2 regions of the Marinomonas maritima genome follow, and region 2 is predicted to be linked to the other one. Evidence: riboswitches for the same ligand, from Rfam matches in the RefSeq annotation. Region 2 holds a riboswitch; the other holds the start of a gene.
What was found. A riboswitch is a leader RNA that binds a small molecule or an ion and turns the genes downstream of it on or off. The one in region 2 is predicted to bind FMN.
Positions count from the first base shown of each region.

Region 1: linked by a shared signal. The riboswitch ahead of M3I01_RS18185 (DMT family transporter) and the one ahead of M3I01_RS04240 (6,7-dimethyl-8-ribityllumazine synthase) in region 2 are both predicted to bind FMN.

Region 1 covers NZ_JAMZEG020000005.1:169,844-173,268, reverse strand. The annotation lists gene M3I01_RS18190 (MFS transporter) at 1-1,131, opposite strand, end outside; gene M3I01_RS18185 (DMT family transporter) at 1,377-2,306, opposite strand; FMN riboswitch at 2,458-2,655, opposite strand; gene rarD (EamA family transporter RarD) at 2,811-3,425, shown strand, end outside.
Region 2 covers NZ_JAMZEG020000001.1:871,025-874,449, forward strand. The annotation lists gene M3I01_RS04235 (leucine-rich repeat-containing protein kinase family protein) at 1-919, shown strand, start outside; gene M3I01_RS04240 (6,7-dimethyl-8-ribityllumazine synthase) at 1,014-1,505, opposite strand; FMN riboswitch at 1,624-1,775, opposite strand; gene M3I01_RS04245 (MliC family protein) at 2,063-2,428, shown strand; gene cobJ (precorrin-3B C(17)-methyltransferase) at 2,549-3,325, shown strand; gene cobM (precorrin-4 C(11)-methyltransferase) at 3,355-3,425, shown strand, end outside.

The DNA.
Region 1 (3,425 bases), on a different contig from region 2:
CAGTCCAGACAAACCGTAAGCAACTAAGGCAGTAGCAAACGTTGGCGGTCCTACTGTCGCACCAAGATTACCAAATTGGGCCAGCAAACCATAACCTTGAGCCTGCTCGCTTGGGTTACGTGCCAACGTTGGAATCATCGCCAACGAAGCACCTGGCACCATACCAAGAAACAACACCATGACACCAACCACCAAACAAAACAACAGCGCCGTATCGCCAATCAATGACAAAACCAGCGCACTGATCGCCACACCAGAATACGCGACCAATGCCACTCGTTGAGGTCGCATCCAGTATTGCGCAATGGCGCCCGCTAAAAATGTTCCACTCGTAGTGATTAAAGGCAATAGAACCAACATCCACTTCTGCAAAGACAGCTCGCTGATCAGACCAGGTACATAAGTCAACACAGACACCAGAGTGCAGGTATAAAATAGGAAAACAAAGCTCGGTAAAAGAGCACGTGGATTACGGTAAATCCTCATCATTTGAGAAAAGAATCCACCTTGGTTGTCAGCAGCAGGCGCCAAATCCAACACGGGGTTTTTCCTCAAAATGACCAGTAACACGACACCGATGGTCGAAATCAAAATACCATGACTCAAAAACAACGTAGACAAGCCATATTGATCTAGAAGGTTTTTACCGACCCAACCGCATACCGCAAACGCAACGCCAAAAAACGTTCCCCAGATGCCCATCGTCAATGATTTATGCTGAGGCGCGCTTAACTTCGCAATTAACGTTGGCGCAGCCACAACAACGCCTAACTGAGAAAGTCCTTCTAGTATTCTGGTGACAAACAACACATTAAACGGCGGTAAAAAAGATTGAATAAACGACAAACAGCCACCCAGCAGCAAAGCACCTACCAACACTTTTAAATACCCAACACGGCTAGCAATCATGCCCGCAGACACACCAAACACTAACCCAATTAATCCCACCGCAGACAGCGCAGCGCCTGTTAATGTTGCCGTGGTTTGATAATGATTTAACAAGGTATCAAAGGAGACAGAAAACTTGGCAAATTGCATGGCGGCAGAAATCCCCGCAATCCAAAGCAAAATGATTTCCAACCATTGCGTTTTTGATGCAACAACCGACGAATAAGAGGGGGTACTTGGCATTGAGCTTCCTTTTGTAGACCAGATATAAGCCATCAAGATCGAGCGACGCACTTAAAGTTGACCTTATGGACAAATATAGAGCGCTATTCTAAAACAAAAAGTAGCAAAAAAGGGTGACTATTTACGGAATCAAAAGAGGAAATAATACCGTATGAGAGCAGCACCTCGAACGGCAAAACAAATGAGAGAATAAAAGACTAGCAAAAAGCCTGACCTATAAAGCATCCGGCTTTTTGCCATCAATACTACTGAGCCGCTGACGCTAAATCCGTTCTTCTCAGCTCTTTCATGCGCAGGCCGATGTTGCCGAAAATCAACATCAAGCCGCCGATGATTTGATAACCCGTTAATCCCATGTCCAAGAACAGCCAATTAATGGCGGCGGCAAACACAGGGAAAGACAGTTCGGCCAAAGTGGCGAGTTGTGCGGGTACGGTTTTGAGCCCTTGATAATAGAACCACATCCCGATGAATCCGCTCAACAAGGCCATGACGATGACTAAGCTGAAATCCACCGATGTCATCGTCGTCAAGCTATCAGATTGCGCCAACGCCAAAGGCAATAACACCAACAGTCCAGCCACAAAGCGACCTGACATAATCGCATTCGCTGGCATGTGCTGATGGGATAAATATTTACCGCACACCGTCGCGGCGCCCCATGCAATCACCGCAATCAACGTGTAGCCATAGCCTTTTAAAAGGCTCGCGCTATCACTCGAATAATGCCATTGCGCATCGCCCAACAAACGTAGATCTGGCCACATCATCACAAAGCTGCCGAATAAAATAACCGCCGCCCAGCGAAGAAAATGCGTTTCAATTTGTTCTTTTAATAGCCAATACGCTAGCAAAATTGCCACGATGGGCTGTAACTTTTGAAGTAAGATAACAACGGTTGGATTCAAATAATGAAAGGCTTCGGTGAACGCCAAGGTCCCCATGGCCGAACCGATACCGCCAATAAAAAACAAACATGAAAAGCCACTTATCGACATATGTCGATAAACATGGCGATAGCGCCACAGCATAGGACTGACAAACAGCACCAAGGTGAGATGTTCAATTAATACAATTTGTAGAGTGGAATAACCCGCGCCCAACAAAGGGTAACGAATTAAGGTATCAAGTGCCCACGTGAAACACGCGATCATGATAAAAAATGTACCTGCCATCTTTGGTTTCTCCAGCGAATAAGATGTACAGGGGTGATGAGGAATATACCAAGCCGTTTACATAACCAAGGGAATGCAAACTAAAACGCATAAATGGCGCCAACGAACAGAACCATCACTCAATAAAGAGTCATGTTTTTTTCGTTGCTTGGTCGATCTTCTATCATCCGGACTGTAACCGTCGGCTCTGGAGTCTCACCAGATCTGCTGACCTTAATTCGATGTACCATAACGACAGATTCGTCATCACAATAAAAAGAATGAAGCGCTCGCGGGCTGTTTGATTAGATTAGCAAACCTATTCAAAATCACCGCCGGTGGGGAGTTTCGCCCCGCCCCGAAGTTCGATTAATGTAAAAAATTATCGTTTAACTTTAAACGCATCATCTTATTTAGGCAATAAGAACTGTGAACACGATAGTGAAATACTCTGTTTCTAACGCGCGTCATATTCCTATACACTCACTCTCTAAAAATAAACATTCATTGAAAAGGATGATTTCAATGCAAAGCTCTTCTCGAAGTGGCATTTTTTATGCGCTAACGGCGTTTACTCTGTGGGCCATCGCGCCTATTTATTTCAAAGAGATGTCTTTCGTGTCCGCGACGGAAGTCCTTGCTCATCGAGTGATTTGGTCGTGCCTTATCGTCTTGGTTTTAATCATTTTACTGCGTTATACCAATGCATTGAAAACCGTCTTGCGATCACCTAAAACTTTGATGGCCATGCTTGTATCGACGATTTTGATCGGGGTGAATTGGGGGACATTTATCTGGGCGATACAAAACAATCAAATGTTAAGCGCCAGTTTGGGGTATTACATTAACCCATTAATTAGTATTTTATTGGGTGTCATTTTCTTTAAAGAAAAGCTGGATAGAGTACGTAAAGCGGCAGTCGTTCTGTGTTTCTGCGCCGTGGTTTTTGAAGTCATTCAGTTTGGCTCATTGCCTTGGGTTGCGCTTTCCCTAGCGATTACCTTTGGATTTTATGGTTTAGTACGTAAAAAAATAGCTGTTGATAGCTTTACCGGCATGGCGATTGAGACAGCCATTCTTTTGCCTTTCGCTCTCTTGTATTTAATGATGAGTGATTCCCCTACTGCCAATATTTTCGAA
Region 2 (3,425 bases):
CCGAATTGAGCAACTTCCAGAAGACATTGGCAGATTGGAACGCATACAAAAATTGGCATTGGCGGGAAATCGTTTAACCTTGCTTCCAGACTCCATTGAACATTGCCATAAATTAGAATTGATCAGGTTGTCTGCGAATAGACTTAATGCCTTTCCTGATGTGCTGTTGAGTTTGCCTCGTCTAGCGTGGTTGGCGTTTTCTGGGAATCCATTTTGTGTAGAACGTGATTCTCATGATGAGTTTAAAACAGTGCCGTTTGGTGATTTGGCATTGCATCAAGTGTTAGGGCAGGGGGCGTCAGGTGTTATTTCATTAGCGACTTGGCAGCGTAATTCGTTCGATTTTCCAGACACGGTCGCGGTAAAGGTCTTTAAGGGTGAAGTAACCAGTGATGGTTATCCTGAAGATGAACTGGATGCTTGTTTGGCCGTAGGAAGTCATGACAATCTGGTTAAGCCATTAGCCAAAGTGGTTGATCAGGATTGCTCCGCGCTGGTGATGGAGCTAATTCCTTCGCATTACACAAACTTAGGGCAACCGCCGAGTTTGGTATCTTGCACGCGAGATACGTTTTTGGCGGGTTTGCAGTTTTCGCTTGAAAAGATCGCCTACATTGTCGAACAGGTCGATCGTCTAGTCCTTCATTTTTGTGAGAAAAAAGTCAGTCATGGTGATTTGTATGCTCATAATATATTGATCAGTGAAGAGGGGCATGTCTTGTTTGGCGATTTTGGCGCTGCGTCAAAGTATGGCAATTTGACTATGGATCAGCAGCAAGGCATTGAGCAAATAGAGCGACGAGCACTGGGCTTTTTTATCGATGATATGCTGAGTCTGTGTACTGAAGAAGATAAAACGGATGTGCTTTATCTGTCGTTAAAGTCTCGTTGTTTAAGTTCTGTTGCTTTTAAACAATAAAACAGCAAAACAATAACAGAAAAAAAAATAGCAGACATAAAAAATGCCTCCTGTTCGTGAGAGCAGGAGGCATTTTCAGTTTGACATTGACGATTTATGACAGCGCTTTTGCGCTTTCTGTTAATCGAATGGCTTGGTCGCAAGCATTGGCAAGTTCTAGGCCTTTCTTAACAAAATGGCGGCTAAAGTAATCTTTATGCTCGTCATGTTCATGGAAGTTGTGTGGTGTCAGTACAGCGGTTAGTACCGGTGTTTCTGTTTCCAGCTGAACCTGCATTAACGCACTACATACCGTTTGCGCGACGAAGTCATGGCGATAAATACCACCATCGACAACCAACGCCGTGCCAGCGATGGCGGAATAGAGTCCACTTTTAGCGAGTAATTTTGCTTGCAGTGGAATCTCATAAGCGCCTGGTACAGGGATGACATCAATTAAAGAAGCGTCGTAACCACGTGCGACTAATTCGTTTTTAAAGCCTTCAACACAATTAAGCACGATGTCTTCGTGCCAAGAAGCGTGAAGTATCGCAATGCGTTTTGTGGATGGTGTGAAATCAATGTGATTCGTTGAGCTCTGATTCATTGTAAAATCCTATAAATATAAGGTGAATCAGGGCGAACGGGCAGGCAAATACACCATAAAATATGGCATACCTTAAATAAGGTGACGCAAAATACGACACCATTAGAGGTCTTGTCTGACGCGCTCTCTATCATCCGGACTGTAACCGTCGGCTCTGGAGTTACACCAGATCTGCTGACCCTAAAAGAAAGACTTCCATTAGGCGCTCGCGGGCTTAGAAATAAATTCCTTACCGCCGGTGGGGAATTACACCCCGCCCCGAGAACGAAGTCGGAATGATCCGACAGGGGGAATATACTTGCTTTTATCATCGACTGTCAAAGCGTGATTTGTTTCAAAATAAGGGTTTTTTGTGTAAGATTTGCATGTTTTAAGCTACTTAGTGATATTGGGTCGTTTTTGGTAACAAAAAGTAACTAATAATCGCAGTTGTTTAGTAGGGCGTTTTTACTGGCTTAATATAAAAATATGTCTTTTATATTGGCATTGTTTGTTCTGTTTATTTGAATGTAAATAGATTAGAAAAGTAGTTCTGAAATAGAATGGAGTCTCATATAATGCATATCCAAAAATTTTTTTCACAAAGTATCTTGGTTGGTTTCTCTGTGTTGGGCTTGGTTGCTTGTAGCTCAGTAGATAAAGACAGAACAGCGTACGATGACACTTATGAAATAGAAAACACCGAGCAAACCAATTCTGCTGTCTACCTTTGTGAAGGTATGCCTTTAAATATTTATTTTCATGCAGAACAAGCCCAATTATCTTGGAAAGAAAAAACCTATCGACTAACCCATGCGGTGAGTGCCTCTGGCGCATTTTACTTGGGCGAAGGCGTGTCTTTTTGGATTCATGATGATAGTGCTGAATTAGAGTTTAATGACATGGAAAAAAATCATTGCCGCCTTGTTCGTGTTGAGTCCTAGGTCCTTCTACCTGAACATCGCTCACTTTTAATAATGGTGTTTTCATCTCGTCGGATTTGCAATCCGTGTACAATGATGCCATTCGCGTCCTATGACGCTTGATTATATTGTAGAGATGGCATGAGTAAATTATTTGTGATGGGCATGGGGCCTGGAGATTTAGGCTTGGTGGCGCCGAATGCAACTAAGGCATTGGCGATGTGCAGCGATTGGGTTGCATACGGTTATTATTTAGATTTATTGGGCGAATTAAGCGAAGGAAAAACCTTTCATAATCTTCCTTTAGGTGAAGAAATCGGACGCGCTCGTCTTGCGTTGAGTTTAGCCGCGCAAGGTAAAAATACAGCCTTGATCTCCAGCGGTGACATCGGAATCTATGCGATGGCGACACTCGTTTTTGAACTGCTGGATTTGCAGTTGCAAGGTAAAGAAAACCATCCAGAATGGCTGGACGTGGATATCGAAGTAATCCCTGGTATTTCTGCGATGCAAGCCGGAGCAAGCCGAGTCGGCGCCATGCTTGGCCACGATTTTTGTACTATCTCCCTTTCAGATTTATTAACCCCTTGGGAAACCATCGACAAGCGTCTTCATGCTTGTGGGGCGGGCGACTTTGTCGTGTCTTTTTATAATCCTGTTTCCAAAAAGCGTGACTGGCAACTTAATCATGCTCGCGATGTCTTACTGCAATACCGTCCTGCCAGTACTCCTGTGATGATAGGCCGTCAACTAACGCGCCCAGAAGAAGAAATTACCTTTACTACCCTTGGTGAATTGGACGCAAAAGACGTTGATATGTTTACCATGGTGAGCGTGGGGAATTCCGATACCAAACACATTACAAATGGCGAGAAACAGTGGATTTATACGCCACGTGGCTACTCGAAAAAGTTATGAGCCTTTATGACAATTATTAAGAGAATGATATGACGGTTTACTTTATAGGCGCAGGACCTGGCGATCCAGACTTGATGACGATCAAAGCGGTTAAGACAAT